One region of the Actinotalea sp. JY-7885 genome, then DNA from elsewhere that is predicted to be linked to it. Evidence: predicted binding sites of a transcription regulator. Region 1 holds the regulator's gene; each other region holds the start of a gene.
The links. The regulator LexA, encoded in region 1, represses DNA repair genes until DNA is damaged. The targets are predictions, from matches to a motif close to TCGAACANNTGTTCGA.

Region 1 (4,532 bases):
TGGTCGGGGTGCCCGCCGCCGGTGACCTCGGCGAGCGCGTCGTGGCCGCGGTGGTCCTGTCCCACGGTGCGACGGGCGTCGAGCTCGACGCCGTCCGCGCCTGGTGCGAGACCCGCCTGGCGCGCTACGCCCTGCCGCGCGACCTCGTGGTCCTCAGCGAGCTGCCCCGCTCCCAGATCGGCAAGGTGCTGCGGCGCGTCGTGCGTCAGGACGTCATGAACCGCTGAGGCGGCGCACCCTCAGCGCGCCGCCTCGCGCAGCACGCGCGAGCGCACGTAGTCGTGGACCTCGTCGAGGGTGGCGACCTGCCGGTCCGTCTGCCCCCACAGCTCACGGCACCGGTCCGCGTCGACCCCCAGGGCCGGCGCCAGCGCCGTCATGGTCTGCCACAGCCCGCGCTTGCCGACGACGGCGCTGCGCAGCAGCTCGACCTCCAGGAGGGCCGTCAAGGGCTCCCGCTGCAGGCCGGCCCCGCTCGTCTTCAGGCGCGCCAGCCGCTCCCCGGCCCAGGTCGCCACCTGCTTGGGCCGGGCCTGGACCAGGTCCAGGTCGCCGATCAGCGCGCGCAGCTCCTCCCGCTCGCCCTCGACCTCGTCCGCCACGCGGGTCAGTCCCGGGCCCACCGGGGTCCGGGCGAGCGCCTCGGCCGTCCGGCGCATGCGATGCGAGCCGGCCACGGCGCCGGCGAGATGGTCGTTGAGGTAGGTCGACAGGGCCGCGCGGTCCAGCCCACCGGTGGCGGGGGACGTGCGGCCCGCAGCGGCGTCGGTCATCGCGCCTCCCGTCTCGTGACCGGACAAGCGTCGCAGAGGCACCCACGCGGCGCGACCGGATGACGCTCAGGCGGGACGGTCGCCGTGCTCGGCGCGCAGCGCCGTGATGGCGGCCTCGAAGTCGTCCAGCGACTCGAACGCCTGGTAGACGCTCGCGAAGCGCAGGTACGCCACCTCGTCGAGCTCGCGGAGCGGGCCGAGGATCGACAGCCCGATCTCGTGGGCGTCGAGCTCGGCCGTGCCGGTGCTGCGGAGGTTCTCCTCGACGCGCTGCGCCAGCAGGGCGAGGTCGTCCTCGCTCACGGGGCGCCCCTGACAGGCCTTGCGGACGCCGTTGACGATCTTCTCGCGGCTGAACGACTCGGTCACCCCGGACCGCTTGACCACCGAGAGCGAGGCCGTCTCCAACGTGGTGAAGCGGCGCTGGCAGTTCGGGCACTGCCGCCGGCGCCGGATCGAGGCGCCGTCGTCGGACGTGCGCGAGTCGACCACGCGGGAGTCGCTGTGCCGGCAGAACGGGCAGTGCATCGCGCCTCCACCTCCTCCGGCTGACCGCCACACCGTACCGTCGGCGGGCACCGCGCTGCGAACCGCGGTGGTCACGGACGCTGGGGGCCAGGGCGGCGGGATCAGCGCTGCGGAGTCAGGGCTGGGGATCAGGGCTGCGGCACGAGGATCTGCTGCCCGACCTGGAGCTCCGCACCGCCCAGCGCGTTGAGCTGGACGAGGTCGGCGACGACGTCGCGACGGTCCTGGCCCGGCGCCGCGACGCCCCCGGCGATCTCCCAGAGCGTCTCGCCCGGCGCGACGACGTGCGTGACCACGGGCTGGGCGGCCGCGGGAGAGTCCGCGCCGGCGGCCTGGGCCGAGAGCACGACGCCCGCCCCGGCGGCGGCCGCGACCAGCCAGACCGTCAGCCGGCCACGGCGCGTGAGGCGCAGGTGCCCGCCCTGGGCCCGCCCGTCGGCGGCCCGGACCTCCGGGACGCGCCGGGTCGTCGTGCGGCCGGCCGTCGTGCGTCCGGCCGTCGTGCGTGCGGCGGGCGTGCGGACGGACAGGACGGGCTCGTGGTCCCACATGATCGCCGTCATGGCGTCTCCCCTTCGTCGAGCGATTCGAACGCGTGTCCGTCGAACGGCTGTACGTCGAACGTCTGTACGATGTCTACCACGGGCCACCCACCGTGTCGAGACACGCTCGAACAGATGTTTGATCACGCGGCATCGCGCCCCTAAGGTGGAGGCACGACGAGAGACCATCACGAGGCACTGACACGACCCGTCGCAGGGCCGGTCGCCCGAGAAGACATCGCCCGAGAGACATCGCCCGAGAGACACGGAGGCCGTCATGGCGCCCAGGACCACACCCCCGTCGGGCACCGACCAGCAGCCGGGCGGTGACCTCGCGTCGGTGACCGCGCTGCCGGACGCCGCCGCGGGCGGCGACGGGCTCACGCCCCGCCAGCGCCTCGTGCTCGAGACGATCCGGTCGAGCGTCGAGCGGCGGGGCTACCCGCCGAGCATGCGGGAGATCGGCGAGGCGGTCGGGCTGACGAGCCCGTCCTCGGTCAAGCACCAGCTCACCGTGCTCGAGCGCAAGGGCTACCTGCGGCGCGACCCGCACCGTCCGCGCGCCATCGAGGTCGTGCAGCCCGACGACTCGCGGGCCATCAGCCGGCTCGGCGCCGACCGGGGCGGCGTGCCCGTCGACGAGACCGGCATGCACGACGCCGCCCCGGCGCCGTCGTACGTGCCGGTCGTGGGTCGCATCGCGGCCGGCGGCCCGATCCTCGCCGAGCAGGTCGTCGAGGACGTCTTCCCGCTGCCCCGCCAGCTCGTCGGCGAGGGAGAGCTGTTCCTGCTCAAGGTCGCGGGCGACTCGATGATCGAGGCCGCCATCTGCGACGGCGACTGGGTCGTGGTCCGGCGCCAGCCCGTGGCCGAGAACGGCGAGATCGTCGCGGCCATGATCGACGGCGAGGCGACCGTGAAGACGCTACGGCGTGCGGACGGCCACGTCTGGCTGCTGCCGCAGAACGCCGCCTACGAGCCGATCCCGGGCGACGACGCCGTCGTGCTCGGGCGCGTGGTGAGCGTGCTGCGGAGCCTGTGACCCCCGGTCAGAGCCCGAACTGCCGCGCGACGGCGCGGATCTGGTCGGCGGACCGGCGCAGCCCTGCCAGCTCCTCGTCGGACAGCGGGATCTCGAGCCGGGCGGCCACGCCGTCTCGGCCCACCACGGACGGGACCGACAGGCACACGTCGGAGATGCCGCGGTAGTCCTCCAGGAGCGAGGACACCGGGAGCACCCGGCGCTCGTCGCCCAGCACGGCCTCGATGATGCGTGAGCCCGCGAGGGCCACCGCGTAGTTGGTCGCGCCCTTGCCCGCGATGATCCGGTAGGCGGAGTTCACGACCTCCTCCGCGATCCGCTGGCGGTCCGCGGCCTCGAGCCGGCCGACGACCGTGCCGTTGGGCCCGGGCACGCCCGGCCACTCCATCAGGGGCACGGCGCCGATGGTCGCCGAGCTCCACAGCGGGATCTCGGAGTCGCCGTGCTCGCCCGCGATGTACGCGTGCACGTTCTGCACCGCGATGCCGGTGTGCTGCGCGAGCAGGTAGCGCAGCCGCGAGGAGTCGAGCACCGTGCCGGAGCCGAACATCTGGTTCGGCGGCAGGCCGGAGAACTTCAGCGCGGCGTACGTGACGATGTCGACCGGGTTCGTGACCATGACGTACACGGCGTCCGGCGCGACCGCGACCAGGTCCGGGAGCATCCCGCGCACGAGCCCGATCGTCGCCTCGGCGAGGTCCAGGCGGCTCTGCCCGGGCTTCTGCTTGGCGCCCGCGGTGACGACCACGACGTCGGCACCGGCGCAGACCTGGATGTCGTCGGACCCGACCACGTCGGCCATCGGCATGAACTGGATGCCGTGGCCGATGTCGAGCGCCTCGGCCTCGACCTTCGCCGTGTTGATGTCGTAGAGCGCCACGGAGCGCGCGGCCCCGCGCATGAGGGCCGCGTAGGCCATGGTCGAGCCGACCGATCCCGCGCCGACCACCGCGAGCTTGGTGGTGCGGCGCCCGGTCGGGGACGCGTCGAGCCCCATGTCGTCGTGCTCGTGCTCGACACGTCCTGCCACGTCCGCCATGAGCCGTCGCCTCTCGTTCGTCGGGTCGTGCCTGCCACCCTACGGGGCGGCGTCCGGCCCCCGGGTGATCGCCGGCCCGCCGGCCTGTGCGGCGAGCCGGGCCAGCGCCGCGCGCGCGACGCCGCCGTCGGTGGTCTGCCAGAAGGGCGGCATGGTCCGGGACAGGAACTGCCCGTAGCGCGCCGTCGCCAGCCGCGGGTCGAGCACTGCCACCACCCCGCGGTCGGCGTCGGTCCGCACGAGGCGCCCCGCGCCCTGCGCCAGCAGCAGGGCGGCGTGCGTCGCGGAGACCGCCATGAAGCCGTTGCCGCCGCCACGCTCGACCGCCTCGGTGCGCGCGGAGCGCACCGGGTCGTCCGGGCGCGGGAACGGGATGCGGTCGATCAGCACCAGGCGGCACGTCGGGCCCGGGACGTCGACCCCCTGCCAGAGCGAGAGGGTGCCGAACAGGCACGTCGCGTCGTCCTGCGTGAACCGCTCGACGAGCGTCGGCAGCTGGTCGTCGCCCTGGCACAGGACCGGGACGTCGAGGCGCTCGCGCATCGCCTCCGCGGCCGCCACCGCGGCCCGGCGCGAGGAGAACAGGCCGAGCGTCGCGCCGCCGGCCG
Region 2 (4,532 bases), on a different contig from region 1:
CGGCGCCGAGCCAGGACCAGGCGAAGCCCGAGTGGCCCTGCCGGGCGCTCCACGGTGCGAAGTGGTCGGAGCACATGGCGGCGTCGAAGCCGGCCTGCTCCGCCTGCTGGACCGCGCGCAGCAGCGCGGCGGGGTGGACCTGCTCGTGCGAGGCGTGGAATCCGATGATGGTCACGGCGACGTGTCTACCGGGCTCGGGCGCGCGGCGCGCGTCCAGCGAGCGGCCCAGGGCGCGCGCGGGCGCGTCCGATGCCAGACTCGTGACGCGTGAGCAACCAGACCGGCAGCAGCCGCCCCCACCGTGCCGCACGCCTCGAGGACCGGCTGAACGGCTTCCTCGTGGACCAGCTCGACCACCGGGGGTGGGTGCCGCGCATCGAGCCCTACACCGGCTACGGCGCACCCGGGTGGGTCCGGATCATGGCGCGCGCGCTCCTCGCCCCGCCCGGGACGACGGCCGGCGAGGCCACCGAGCGCGATCCCGAGTCGGCCCAGCGCGCGGTCCGCGGCTGGCGGTCCTTCCTCACGGCCCAGGTCGCGGACGTCGAGGTCGAGGTGCAGGTCGGCAGCCGGACGCACACGGTGCGCTCGGACCGCGGCGGCTACGTCGACACCGTCGTCGAGGCGGACCTCGAGCCCGGCTGGGGCCAGGCGACGCTCACCCTCGGCGGCCGCAGCATCACGGCGCCCCTGCTCATCGTCGGTGCGGACCAGCGCACCGCGCTCGTGAGCGACATCGACGACACCGTCATGGTCACCGCGCTCCCCCGGCCCATGCTCGCCGCGTACAACAGCATGGTGCTGCACGAGAACGCGCGGCGCGTCGTGCCGGGCATGTCCGCGTTCTACCGGCGGTGGGGCGCCGCGAACCCCGGCGCGCCGACCTTCTACCTCTCGACCGGTGCGTGGAACGTCGCGCCCGCGATCCGCCGGTTCCTCGAGCGCCACGGGTACCCGTCGGGTCCGCTGCTGCTGACCGACTGGGGCCCGACCAACACGGGCTGGTTCCGCAGCGGGCAGCACCACAAGCGCGAGACGCTCCGCCGCCTGATGACGGAGTTCCCGCACATCCGGTGGGTGCTCGTGGGCGACGACGGCCAGCACGACCCGCAGATCTACGGCGACATCGCCGCGGAGCACCCGGACCGGGTCGAGCTCATCGCGATCCGGCAGCTGACCCCGGCGGAGCAGGTCCTCGCGCACGGCACCCCGACGCCGGCCGAGGACGACGACCTCGGTCGGCGTGGCGACACGGCCGCCGTCGTACACGGCGGGGACGGCAACGAGATCGCGCTGAAGCTGGTGGACGCGGGCCTGCTGCCCGCGGCCGGGCAGGGCTGACGGCGCACGCCTCCGGGTGGTCGCGTGGCCGCCTCTGGGATATCGCGTGGCCGCGCGTCTTTGCCCTCTCTAGTGTCACGGGATGACGCCTGCTGTGACCGTGCGGCCCGCGGTGGTCGCCGACGCCCCCGAGATGGCGCGTGTGCACGTCGACTCCTGGCGCCAGACCTACCGCGGACTCATGCCGGACTCGGTGCTGGACGACCCGGAGCTCCTCCGGAGGCGCGAGCACTTCTGGACCGTCGGCCTCACCGACGAGCGCTACCGCGGCAACCGCGTCGCCGTGTCGGAGATCGACGGCGCGGTCGTCGGCATCGCGATGTCCGGACCGGCCCGCGACCCGGACGCCACCTGGAGCCGACAGCTGTTCGTGCTCTACGTGGATGCCGCGCACCACGGCTCAGGTGCCGGCGCGGCGTTGCTGGACGCGGTCCTGGACCCCGACGAGGGCGTCGCCGCCTGGGTGGCGGACCCCAACCCGCGCGCGCAGGCCTTCTACCGCAAGCACGGCTTCGCGCCCGACGGGCGGAGCACGACGGAGATGGACGTGCGGCAGGTGCGGTTCGTGCGCGGCGTGTGACGGGCGCTCCTGCCGGCCGACGAGGGCTGTGCGCGGCCGGGTCGGTTGTGTCCGGATCTCGGGCGGCGCATGGTGCGTGTCGGTGGCCATTAGTACACTAGTTCGATCAGGGGCGAACCGGTGCACAGGGGGTCGAGATGGGCGAGGCGGGTGGGATCGGGGTCGAGGGCCTCGACGCGCTGCTCGCCCGGCTGCGTGCGGACGCCGCCGCGTTGGCGGGGATGGCGCTGGGTTCGCTGGAGGGGCCGCGGGCGGCCGCGGTGCGTAGGGACCTGCGGGTGGTCGGAGACCAGATCCACCTGGCTGCCTCGGTCCTGCTCGCAGCGGTGGAGGCGGACGGGCGCTGGGCGCTAGGTGGGGCGGACCGCACGGTGGCGGGGCACGTCGCGCGCCGTGAGGGCATCGCCTACGGGGACGCGGCCCGCCAGGCCCAGCTCGGCCGGGCCATGGGCGAACTGCCCGTGGTGCGCGAGGCGGTGGCGTCCGGGGAGATCACCCGGGGTCACGCCGAGGCGTTGAGCCGGCTGGTGTCCTCCCCCGCCCGGCGCGCCGCCTTGGCCAGCGACCTGCCCGACCGCAATGAGGCGTTCTTCGTCGAGCAGGCCAAACGCCTGGGTGTCGACGAGTTCCGCCGCCTGACCAGTCGCATGGCCACGAAGCTCGACGACCAGGCCGCCGAGCGTGAGCACCGCCAGGCCGTCGCCCGCCAGCGCCTGACCTTGACCCCGCGCGGGGACGGCGTCACGGTCGCGGGGTTCCTCACCCACGAGAACGGTCAGCTCCTGGCCACCGCCGTCCGATCCATCGCCGGCGTGCCCGCGAAAGACGACCAGCGACCCGTTGAGCAGCGCCAGGCCGAAGCCCTGGTCGACCTCGCCCGGCTGGTCCTGGACCAGGGCCTGACCGGTGTCGGGGCCCAGGTTCGCCCGCACCTGAACGTCCACGTCTCCTGGGACACCTTCCAACGCCTGGCCACCGACGCGGCCGCCCGCGACGGCGACGGCGCACCCGCCCGGCGCACCGGGCTCGAAACCGATCTCCTCGACCCCGCCGAGCTCGACTCCGGCGACCCGGTCCCGCCCTCGGTCCTGGCGCGCATCGCCTGCGACTCCGAGGTCACTCGGATCGTGTTCGGACCCGACCGGCAGATCCTCAACGTCGGCCAAACCCGACGCACCTACACCAAACAACTCCGCCGCGCGGTCATCGCCCGCGACCGGCACTGCCAGTACCCCGGATGCACCGCACGACCCGCCCTGGGCGACATCCACCACATCCGGTGGTGGTCACGCGGCGGCGACACCTCCACCGACAACGGCGTCCTGTTGTGCTGGCACCACCACGACCACGTCCACACCCACGACCTACGGATCACCCGAGTCCCGCACGGGTTCGAGTTCCGACACCCCGACGGCCGACCCGCTGTCCTGCCCGAGCACGCACCCGGCGCGCCACCGGGCCGCATCGCCGTCGATGCCCCGGACAGAGGGGCGAGCGGGCCTCCGGGCGAGAACGTGGGGCTCTTCGACGAGACGACGTTCGTCGACGCGCCGGCCGCATGAGCCGAACGGCCCGGCGAGGTGGGAGGGGAATGCCCGGTGCCGGGGCTCGCCCTTGCTCCCGAGCGCCTCAGCCGGCGGGCTGGTCCTCGCGGGCGAGCTCCTCGCGGAGCGCGGTGGCGAACGCGTCGACGTCGGCCTCGGTGGTGTCGAAGGCGCACATCCACCGCACCTCGCCGCGCGCGCGGTTCCAGTCGTAGAAGCGGAAGCGCTCACGGAGCCGGTCGGCCGCGCCGACCGGCAGCGCCGCGAACACCGCGTTCGACTCGACGCGCTGGACGACCTCGACGCCCGGCAGCGGCACGACCGCATCACGCAGGCGCAGCGCCATCGCGTTCGCGTGCTGCGCGGACCGCAACCACAGGTCGCCCTCGAGCAGGGCCACGAGCTGCGCGGAGAGGAAGCGCATCTTGGAGCCCAGCTGCATGTTCATCTTGCGCAGGTAGGGCAGCCCCTGCGCGGCCTCCGGGTTCAGGACGACGACGGCCTCGGCGCCGAGCAGGCCGTTCTTCGTCCCGCCGAACGAGAGCACGTCCACGCCGACGTCCGTCGTGAGCGCCCGCAACGGCACGCCGAGCGTCGCGGCGGCGTTGGCCAGCCGCGCGCCGTCGAGGTGGACCCGCATGCCGAGCGAGTGGGCGTGGTCGCACAGGGCGCGCAGCTCGTCGGGCGTGTAGCAGGTGCCGAGCTCCGTCGTCTGGGTGAGCGAGACGACGAGCGGCTGTGCCCGGTGCTCGTCGCCCCAGCCCCACGCCTGCCGGTCGACGAGCTCGGGCGTCAGCTTGGCGTCCGGCGTCGGCACCGTGAGGAGCTTGATGCCCGCGACGCGCTCGGGCGCGCCGTTCTCGTCCGTGTGGATGTGGGCGTTCTCGCTGCACACCACCGCGCCCCACGGCGGCAGCATGGCCTGGAGCGACAGCACGTTCGCGCCGGTCCCCGTGAACACCGGGAAGACCTCGACCTCGCGCCCGAGGTGGGCCGCCATGACCTCCCGCAGGCGCGCGGTGTAGACGTCCTCGCCGTAGGAGACCTGGTGTCCCCCGTTGGCGTCG
Region 3 (4,532 bases), on a different contig from region 1:
TCGTCGGGGCGCTTGAGGTGGGCGCGCTCGACCGCGTACGCCGCGTCAGCGCGGCCCGGCGGCGTCACCGTGTCGGGTTTCATCAAGAGCCATGATGGTGGCGCGGCCTAGCGTCCCGGGCATGGACACCACGTTGGAGCAGTACGAGACCGCCGACCGCCCGCTGACCGCCCTGATCGACGCGACGCCTCCGGACGCGTGGGACCGGCCCTCGCCGTGCGAGGGCTGGGCCGCGCGCGACGTGGTCGCGCACATGGTCGAGACCCAGCGCTCGTTCTTCGCGGAGCGCGGCATCGACCTGGGTGCCGCGCCCGACGTCGTCGCCGACCCCGCCGCCGCCTGGCACGCGCACGCCGCGCGCGTGCGCGCCGCGCTCGCGGACGAGGAGGTGGCCACGAAGGGCTTCGACGGGTTCTTCGGCCCGACGACGCTCGGGGCGGCGCTGGTGCAGTTCTACGTGTGGGACATGGTCGTGCACCGCTGGGACGTCGCGACGGCCGTGGGTGCCGACCCCGGGCTCACGGAGGCCGAGGTCGACCGCATGGAGGCCGGTGCCGCCGGCTTCGGTGACGCCCTGTACATGGAGGGCATCTGCAGGCCGGGCGTCGAGCCGGCCGCGGGTGCCGACCGCGCCACCACCGTGCTCGCCCGCCTGGGCCGGAGGACCGGCGTGCCCGCGCAGGGCACCGCCTGACGGGCGGGGAGGGCTGCACGCCGCACCTGCCGGGGCCGCGCGCTGCGTCCCGGGAGGGGTCAGCATGCGAGCGCCAACGCGTCGTCGCCCGGTGGTGCGCCGGTTCTACGCTCCACCGCCGCGGGGACGGCGCGTCCCGGTGGTCCGGCCTCGGCCGGTTCGGGCAGAACGGCGGGTCTGCCGTCGGGGTGTCGGAACTCGAACCCGTGGGGGACTCGGGTGATGCGTAGGTCGTGGGTGTGGACGTGGTCGTGGTGGTGCCAGCAGAGAAGGACGCCGTTGTCGGTGGAGGTGTCGCCGCCGCGTGACCACCACCGGATGTGGTGGATCTCGCCGAGGGTGGGTGGTGCGGTGCATCCGGGGTACTGGCAGTGCCGGTCGCGGGCGATGACCGCGCGGCGCAGCTCCTTGGTGTAGGTGCGCTCGTCCTGGCCGACGTCGAGGATCTGGCTCTCGGGTCCGAACACGATGCGGGTGACCTCGGAGTCGCAGGCGATGCGCGCCAGGACCGAGGGTGGGACCGGGTCGCCGGAGTCGAGCTCGGCGGGGTCGAGGAGATCGGCTTCGAGCCCGGTGCGCTGGGCGGGTGCGCCGTCGCCGTCGCGGGCGGCCGCGTCGGTGGCCAGGCGCTGGAAGGTGTCCCAGGAGACGTGGACGTTCAGGTGCGGGCGGACCTGTGCGCCGACACCGGTCAGGCCCTTGTCCAGGACCAGGCGGGCGAGGTCGACCAGCGCTTCGGCCTGGCGCTGCTCGACGGGCCGCTGGTCGTCCTTGGCCGGCACGCCGGCGATGGATCGGACGGCGGTGGCCAGGAGCTGACCGTTCTCGTGCGTGAGGAACCCCGCGACCGTGACGCCGTCGCCGCGCGGGGTCAAGGTGAGGCGCTGTAGCGCGACGGCCTGGCGGTGCTCGCGCTCGGCGGCCTGGTCGTCGAGCTTCGCGGCCATGCGACTGGCCAGCCGCCGGAACTCGTCGACCCCCAGGCGTTTGGCCTGGTCGACGAAGAACGCTTCGTTGCGGTCGGGCAGGTCGCTGGCCAGGGCGGCGCGCCGGGCGGGGGAGGACACCAGGCGGCTGAGCGCCTCGGCGTGGCCGCGCGTGATCTCCCCTGTCGCGACCGCGTCGCGGGCGACGGGCAGCTCACCCATGACCCGCCCGAGCTGGGCCTGGCGGTTCGCGTCGCCGTAGGCGATGCCCTCCCGGCGGGCCACGTGACCCGCGAGCGTGCGGTCCGCGCCGCCCAGGGCCCAGCGCCCGTCGGCCTCGACTGCGGCGAGGAGCACGGAGGATGCGAGGTGGATCTGGTCTCCGACCACCCGCAGCTCCTGGCGCACCGCCGAGGCCCGAGGCCCCTCCAGGCCGCTCAACGGCATCGCCGCCAGCGCGGCGGCGTCGGCGCGCAGCCGGGCGACCAGCGCGTCGAGGCCTTCGACCTCGCCACCCGCCTGGACCATCTCGCCCCCTGTGCACCGGTTCGCCGCCGATCGAACTAGTGTACTAACGGCCACCGACACGCACCAGGCATCGCCCGGGATCCGGACGCGCACGTGAGGCCGAGGGCCTGGCGCGTCAGTCCTGCTGCCAGGACCGCCACAGCGCGGCGTACTCCCCGCCCGCGGCGACGAGCTCGTCGTGCGAGCCGATCTCCGTGATCCGGCCGGCGTCGACCACCGCGACCCGGTCGGCGTCGTGCGCCGTGTGGAGGCGGTGCGCGATGGCGACGACCGTGCGGCCGGTCAGCACGGCCGAGAGCGACCGCTCGAGGTGCCGCGCGGCGCGCGGGTCGAGCAGCGAGGTCGCCTCGTCCAGCACGAGGGTGTGCGGGTCGAGGAGGACGAGCCGCGCCAGGGCGACCTGCTGCGCCTGCGCGGGCGTCAGCGTCAGCCCGCCCGAGCCCACCTCGGTGGCGAGCCCGTCGGGCAGCGCGTCGACCCAGGTGGCGTCGACGGCGGCGAGCGCACGGCGCAGCTCGTCGTCGTCCGCCTCGGGACGGGCCAGCCGCAGGTTCTCCTCGATCGTGCCGACGAAGACGTGGTGCTCCTGCGTCACGAGCGCGACGTGCCCGCGCAGGTCGTCCAGGGGCAGGTCGACCAGCGGGACGCCCCCCACCGTCACCGTCCCTCGCGTGGGCGGGTGGATGCCCGCGAGCATCCGCCCGAGGGTCGACTTGCCCGCGCCCGACGGCCCCACGACGGCCAGGCGCTCGCCCAGCCCCAGGTCGAGATCGACGCCGTGCAGGACGTCGTGGCCCGGCCGGTACGCATAGCGCACGCCCGAGGCGACGACGTGCTCGTCGGCCGGCACGGCGTCCGGCCTGGCGGTGCGGTCCGGTGCCACCTGCTGCACGCCGATGATCCGGGCGAGGGAGGTGGCGCCGACCTGGATCTCGTCGAGCCAGTAGATGAGCTCGCCGATCGGGTGCATCACCTGCAGCGCGTACACGGCGATGGTGGTGACCGCGCCGACGCTCACCGAGCCGGTCGACACCAGCCAGGCGCCCCACAGCACGGTGGCGACGACCGGCAGGACGAACGACAGGTCGATGCCGGGGAACAGGATGCTGCGCAGCCAGAGCGTGTGGCTCTCGGCGGCGAACGCCTCGCGCAGGTCGGCGTCGACGCGCTCGCGCCGGCGACGGCCCAGCCCCAGCGCATCCACGGTCCGCGCACCCTCGACCGACTCCGTGATCGTGCCGTTGAGCGTGGCGTAGGCGGCCGACTCGCGCAGGTAGGCGGGCGCCGCACGCCGCAGGTACCAGCGCGTGGTCAGGACCACGCTCGGGGCGCCGACGACCAGCGCCGCGGCCACCTGCCAGCTCACGGCGACGGCGGCCGCGAGCGTGAGCGTGATGGTCGCCGCCGAGACCAGGACGCGCGGCACGCCGAAGCGGATCGTGTGCTGGACGCGGTCGATGTCGTTGGTCGTGCGGGCCACGAGGTCACCGGTGCCGGCGCGCTCGACGGTCGACAGCGGCAGCCGCGTCACCGTGCCCACGAACTCCTCGCGGAGCTCGGCGAACACGGTCTCGCCCAGCACCATGGCGCCGCGCTGGGCGTAGCGGATCAGCACGGTCTGGGCGAGGACCGCGAGCACGAGGAACGCCACGGCCTGGTCGACGAACGACGCGCTGGTGCCGTGCGTCACCGCGTCCACCATGCGCCCGAGGAGCCAGGGGCCCGCCAGACCCGCGGTCGCCGCCAGGGTGTGGAGCAGCAGGACGCGGGCCAGCGCGGCCCGGTGCCGCCGCAGCAGCACCCCGGTGTGCGCGCGCAGCGCGGCGCTGTCAGCGACGGGCAGCTTCACGGCGCACCTCCTCGGTGGTCCCCTGATCGGTCTGGGTCTCGGCGTCGGCCGAGGCCCGGCTGACGACGGCGCGGTACGCGCGCCCCTGGGCCCCGGCGCCGGGCGCCAGGAGCTCGCGGTGCGTGCCCCGGGCGCGGACCACGCCGCCCGCGAGCAGGACGACCTCGTCCACGCGGTCGAGCACGAGCGGGCTCGACGTCACGACGACGGTCGTGCGCCCTGCCCGGTAGGCGGCCAGCCGCTCCGCGATGCGCGCCTCGGTGTGCGCGTCGACGGCCGACGTCGGCTCCACGAGCACGAGCACCTCGGGCTCGGTCAGCAGCGACCGGGCCAGCGCCACGCGCTGGCGCTGGCCACCCGACAGCGAGCGGCCCTTCTCGGCGACTTCGCCGTCGAGACGCCCGGGGAGCGCGTCGAGCACGTCGTGCGCGTCGGCGGCCTCGAGCGCCGCGAGCAGGCGCTCGTCGCCGTCGTCACCGGCCCCGTCCCGGACGGCCAGCTCGTCGCGCAGCGTGCCGGTGAACAGGTGCGGCGT
Region 4 (4,532 bases), on a different contig from region 1:
GTGCCCAGCTCGGCGTTGCTCAGGTCGAGGCGGTCCTTGACCTCGGGCAGCCGCGGCACGAGGTTCGCGTACAGGACGGCGTTGACGAAGAAGACGGCGGACACCGCGGCGCGGGCACGCCGCGCCGTCGGTGCGGGCGCGGCCGGGGAGGACATGGGGGCTCCGGGTACTCGTGCGGTGACGACGTCGTCGTCGCGGTGGTCAGCGGGTGAGGCGGAGCAGCGCGTGGCGCAGCTGCTCGGGGGTCATCGGGTCGGTCGAGAGCGCCTGGTGCAGGACGAGGCCCTCGACGAGCGCGTCGAGCTCGCGCGCCGTGACGGGGTCGAAGTGGAGCTCGAGCGCGCGCCGGCTGCGGACCATCCACGCCTCCGTGACCTCGCGCAGGGCCGGGCGGCGGGCGGCGGCGACGTAGAGCTCGACCGCGAGCAGCAGGGAGCGCCGGTCCGCGACGAGGTCGTCGGCCAGGTGCTGCGCCAGCGCCTCGACGGCGGCCTCGGCGTCCGGCGCGGACCGCATGCGGGCCTCGAGCGCCGAGGCGACGTCGTCCGCGAGGACGCCGAACGCCTCCTGGTGGAGCTCGTCGAGCGTGCTGTAGTGGTAGGTGAGGGACCCCGGCGAGACGCCCGCCGCCGCCCCGACCGCGCGGTGCGTGGCACCCGCGACGCCGCGCTCGGCGATGACGTCGAGGGTGGTCCGGATGAGCTCCGCGCGGCGGTCCGGGTCGGTGTGCAGCGCACGGCGGCGCTGCGGGGCGCGGGCCTTGGGCGGGCGGTCGGCGGCGTCGTCGTCCGGGCTCACGGCTGGCGCTCCGGGACGACGTCGTCGTCCTCCAGGGTGCGGATGACGCGCGCCGGGTTGCCGACCGCGACGACGTTGGCCGGGAGGTCCTTGGTGACGACCGATCCCGCGCCGACGACCGTGTTCTCACCGATCGTGACGCCGGGCAGCACGATGACGCCGCCGCCCAGCCAGACGTTGTTCCCGATGGTGATCGGCTCCGCCGCCTCCCACTTGTCGCGGCGCGGGCCGGGCGCGATCGGGTGGGTCGGCGTGAGCAGCTGGACGTTGGGTCCGATCATGACGTCGTCGCCGATGGTGATGGGCGCGACGTCGAGCGCCACGAGGCCGAAGTTGGCGAACGTGCGGGCGCCGATGCGGATGCGCGAGCCGAGGTCGACGTAGAACGGTGCGCGGATGCCGCTGCCCTCCCCAATCGAGCCGAGCAGCTGCTCGAGGATGAGCCGGCGTAGCGGCTCCTGGCGCGGGGTCGTCGCGTTGTACGCCGTGATGAGGTCGATCGCCGCGGCGCTCGCCTCGAGGATGCGGGGGTCGTCGGCGATGTAGAGGTCGCCCGCGAGCATGCGGTCGTACATGGTTCGGGTGTCGTCGCCGCGGGTGTCGCTCGTCATTTGTACAACTGTACAGATCGCGCGCGAGCCGCGGCTACGCGCCCGCCTCGACCGCGGCGCGTGTTGGCCGAAGGGGTTGTCCGACCTGTCCCGGTGCAGTATTATTCGAACGTACGTTCGAGTGACTCGGAGGCGGGCATGGCGGTGCTGGCGGCGGTGGAGCCCTTCGGGGTCGCGGCGCCGGCGCGCGTGGTGATGGACGTGCGCGGGCTCGTGGAGCGGGTCAAGGCGGTCGGTGGGGCGGCGGGTGACTGGTCGCCGGTGGAGCGGCGTGAGGTCCTGGCGGCGCTGGACGCGGCGGTCGGTGCGCTGACCGTGGTGCGGGGCGAGGTGCTGCTGGCCGAGCGGGACAGCGGGACCTGGCGCGCGTCGGGTGATCCGAGCTTCGAGGCGTGGCGGGGTCGCACGTCGCGGTCGGGGGCGCGGGCGGTGCTGACCCAGGTCCGCCAGGCCGACGCCGCCACCCGGCTGCCCGCCCTGGGCGAGGCCGCCCGTGAGGGCGCGGTCACCGTGGACCACATGGAGGCCCTGGGTCGGGTCGTGGCCGGGGCGTCCGGTGCGGTCAAGGACGCGTTGGCCACGCCCGAGCGGCAGGCCCAGCTGCTGGAGACCGCGCGGCGGGTCGACGCGGGGACGTTTGCGCGGGCCGCGGCGCAGCTCGCCGCCGAGCTCGATCCCCTCGCGCACGAGCGCGGGCACCAGGCCCAGCGCGCCGCACGGTTCCTGACCCTGGCCGACACCCCCGAGGGCACCCGCATCAAAGGGCTCGTCGATCGGATGGCCGGCCACCGGCTGCGGCTGGCGCTGGAGGCCGTGTCGCCGCGACCCGGCAAGGACGACGACCGCTCCCACGAGCAGCGCCGCGCCGACGCCCTGGACACCATCGCCGAGAAGATCCTGGCCCTGCCCGAGACCGGCAGCGGCGCCGCGGTGCGACCCCACGTGTCCTTCCTCATGGACGCCGGCACCTGGGCCGGCCTCCGCGCACTGCGCGCGACCGGCGAGGCCGATGGTTCCGATGCCGCGTCGTTCGCGCCGGTGACGCTGGAGGACGGGACGCCGGTGCCGATCAGCGAGGTCGCCCGCGCCCTGTGCGACTGCGACCTGACCCGCGTGGTCATGGACGCCGACACGATGCCCCTGGACATCGGACGCACCCAACGCACCTACACCGGCGTCCAACGCCGCGCCGTCATCGCCCGCGACCGCGGGTGCTCCTGGCCCGACTGCGGCGCCGAAGCCCGCTGGGGCGAGGTCCACCACATCCGCTGGTGGGAACGCGACAACGGACCCACCTCCCTGACCAACGGCGTCCTGCTCTGCGTCTTCCACCACCACGAGGTCCACCGACGCGACCTGACCATCACCCGACAACCCGGACCACCCGGACCAGGACGCCGACCCCGGTACACCTTCCACGACCAGCGCGGACGACCCATCGCCACGCCCACCCGGGCCGCGCCCGGACTCGCTGACGATGGGGATGGCGGGGCCGGGGCGCCGATGCCGGACGCGGCCGGCCAACCACCGGACCTCTTCACCGTCCAGTGACACGCGGGGCGCCATCGAGCGCTGCGGGGCGCGCCGCAGCGCGCTACCGGGCGGCTGACACGCGGTGCCGACGTGCCGCGTGTGGTGCTCGGAGCGTTCGCCACCCGGCAGCGGAGGACGACGCGCTGCACCGCACCGCACCGACGGTGGAGCTACCGGCGCGGCTCGCGGGTCCGCGTCCGGAAGCCGCGGCGCAGCGCATGGAGAACGAACAGCACGCCGCCGATGGTCAGCACCCACGCCCCGGCGACCCCGACCGCGGGCGTCGACGCGCAATCAGCGCCGCCACCGCTCCCAGTGACGCAGCTGCCGCCCTGCACGCCCCAGACCGCACCGATCACCACCGTGACGGCGAGGGCGGCGAGCAGCCAACGTCTGCCGCCCGTCCGATGCGTCATGGCCCGGACCATCCGCCCTCGTGAGGCACGCCCTACCCCAGGCCCAGGCGGAGGTCGGCGGTGCGGACCGGGAGGCCCGTCTCGAGGGAGACGTTGCCGGCGACGCCCACGACGACCGAACGGACGCCGTCGAGGAGGCCGGCCGCGCGACCCAGCGGGTCGTGCTCGGCGCCGCGGAAGAGGTCGCGCAGCATCTTCTCGTCGCCGCCGCCGTGGGCACCCTCGCCCGCAGGGATCTCGACCTCGACGGCCGGACCCCAGTGCTTCTGGACCACGAGGCGCTCGCCGTGGGCCGGCCGCGCGCCGGCGGCCTGGACGTCCTCGACCGCGCTCGGGTCCACGACCAGGCGACCGTCCTTGCCGACGAGTACCGCGCCGCGCTCCACGACCTCGAGCTCCGCGCGCCCGGCGGTGCCGTTGACCGAGACCCGGTAGCCCTCCCACGGGCCGTGGGCGTTGAGCGAGTAGGTGAGCGTCGCGCCGCGGGCGTAGTCGACGATCACCGCCAGGTTGTCCTCGATCGTGATGCCGGAGGAGAACACGTCCCGGTCGCGCAGGTAGCCGTCGTGGTGCTCCACGTCGAGGTAGAGCTGCTTGAGCCGCTCGTTCTCCCGGAGGTCGAGCAGGAAGGGGTCGTTGCGCGTCGTGCGCGTCGAGCCGCGCGCCGGGCGCCGGATGAGCCCACGACGGCGGGCGTTGGACGCCCCGTAGAAGCGCAGGGCGCCGCTCGCGTAGACCCGCGACGGCAGGTCCGCGAGCCACCAGTTCACGAGGTCGAAGTGGTGCGACGCCTTGTGCACCAGCAGCCCGCCCGACAGGTCCTTGCGCCGGTGCCAGCGCCGGAAGTAGTCGGCGCCGTGCATGGTGTCGAGCACCCACTCGAAGTGCACGCTCGTGACGTCGCCGATCTCGCCCGAGGCGATGACCTCCTTGAGGGCGCTGTTGCGCGGCGAGTACCGGTAGTTGAACGTCAGCACGAGCGAGCGCCCGGTGTTCTCGACGGCGTCGACGATGCGCCGGCACCCGGCGAGGTCGGTCGTCAGGGGCTTCTCGAGCACGACGTCGGCCCCCGCGGCCATCGCCCGCGCGACCATCTCGGCGTGCGTGTGGTCGGGGCTCGTCACGATGACGGTCTGGACGTGCTCGACGTCGATCAGCTTCTCGAGGTCCTCGG

Region 2: IDM29_RS10395 (HNH endonuclease signature motif containing protein) is a predicted target of LexA. The motif match lies at 2,012-2,027, and genes of this name have one in related genera.
Region 3: IDM29_RS08530 (HNH endonuclease signature motif containing protein) is a predicted target of LexA. The motif match lies at 2,179-2,194, and genes of this name have one in related genera.
Region 4: IDM29_RS06360 (HNH endonuclease signature motif containing protein) is a predicted target of LexA. The motif match lies at 1,515-1,530, and genes of this name have one in related genera.

The regions. Positions count from the first base shown of each region.
Region 1 is NZ_JACEXH010000123.1:5,494-10,025, forward strand. It holds gene IDM29_RS11600 (AMP-binding protein) at 1-227, shown strand, start outside; gene IDM29_RS11605 (hypothetical protein) at 240-773, opposite strand; gene nrdR (transcriptional regulator NrdR) at 840-1,301, opposite strand; gene IDM29_RS11615 (LysM peptidoglycan-binding domain-containing protein) at 1,430-1,864, opposite strand; gene lexA (transcriptional repressor LexA) at 2,121-2,885, shown strand; gene IDM29_RS11625 (L-lactate dehydrogenase) at 2,893-3,882, opposite strand; partial or broken gene IDM29_RS11630 (ATP-dependent DNA helicase) at 3,964-4,532, opposite strand, start outside.
Region 2 is NZ_JACEXH010000099.1:1,418-5,949, reverse strand. It holds gene IDM29_RS10410 (TIGR03885 family FMN-dependent LLM class oxidoreductase) at 1-175, opposite strand, end outside; gene IDM29_RS10405 (App1 family protein) at 268-1,341, shown strand; gene IDM29_RS10400 (GNAT family N-acetyltransferase) at 1,424-1,921, shown strand; gene IDM29_RS10395 (HNH endonuclease signature motif containing protein) at 2,059-3,483, shown strand; gene IDM29_RS10390 (low specificity L-threonine aldolase) at 3,551-4,532, opposite strand, start outside.
Region 3 is NZ_JACEXH010000072.1:1,736-6,267, forward strand. It holds gene IDM29_RS08520 (AraC family transcriptional regulator) at 1-83, opposite strand, end outside; gene IDM29_RS08525 (TIGR03086 family metal-binding protein) at 122-694, shown strand; gene IDM29_RS08530 (HNH endonuclease signature motif containing protein) at 754-2,148, opposite strand; gene IDM29_RS08535 (ABC transporter ATP-binding protein) at 2,264-3,997, opposite strand; gene IDM29_RS08540 (ABC transporter ATP-binding protein) at 3,978-4,532, opposite strand, start outside.
Region 4 is NZ_JACEXH010000046.1:10,164-14,695, forward strand. It holds gene IDM29_RS06345 (MFS transporter) at 1-155, opposite strand, end outside; gene IDM29_RS06350 (TetR/AcrR family transcriptional regulator) at 202-798, opposite strand; gene IDM29_RS06355 (sugar O-acetyltransferase) at 795-1,409, opposite strand; gene IDM29_RS06360 (HNH endonuclease signature motif containing protein) at 1,548-2,960, shown strand; gene IDM29_RS06365 (hypothetical protein) at 3,113-3,358, opposite strand; gene IDM29_RS06370 (Gfo/Idh/MocA family protein) at 3,391-4,532, opposite strand, start outside.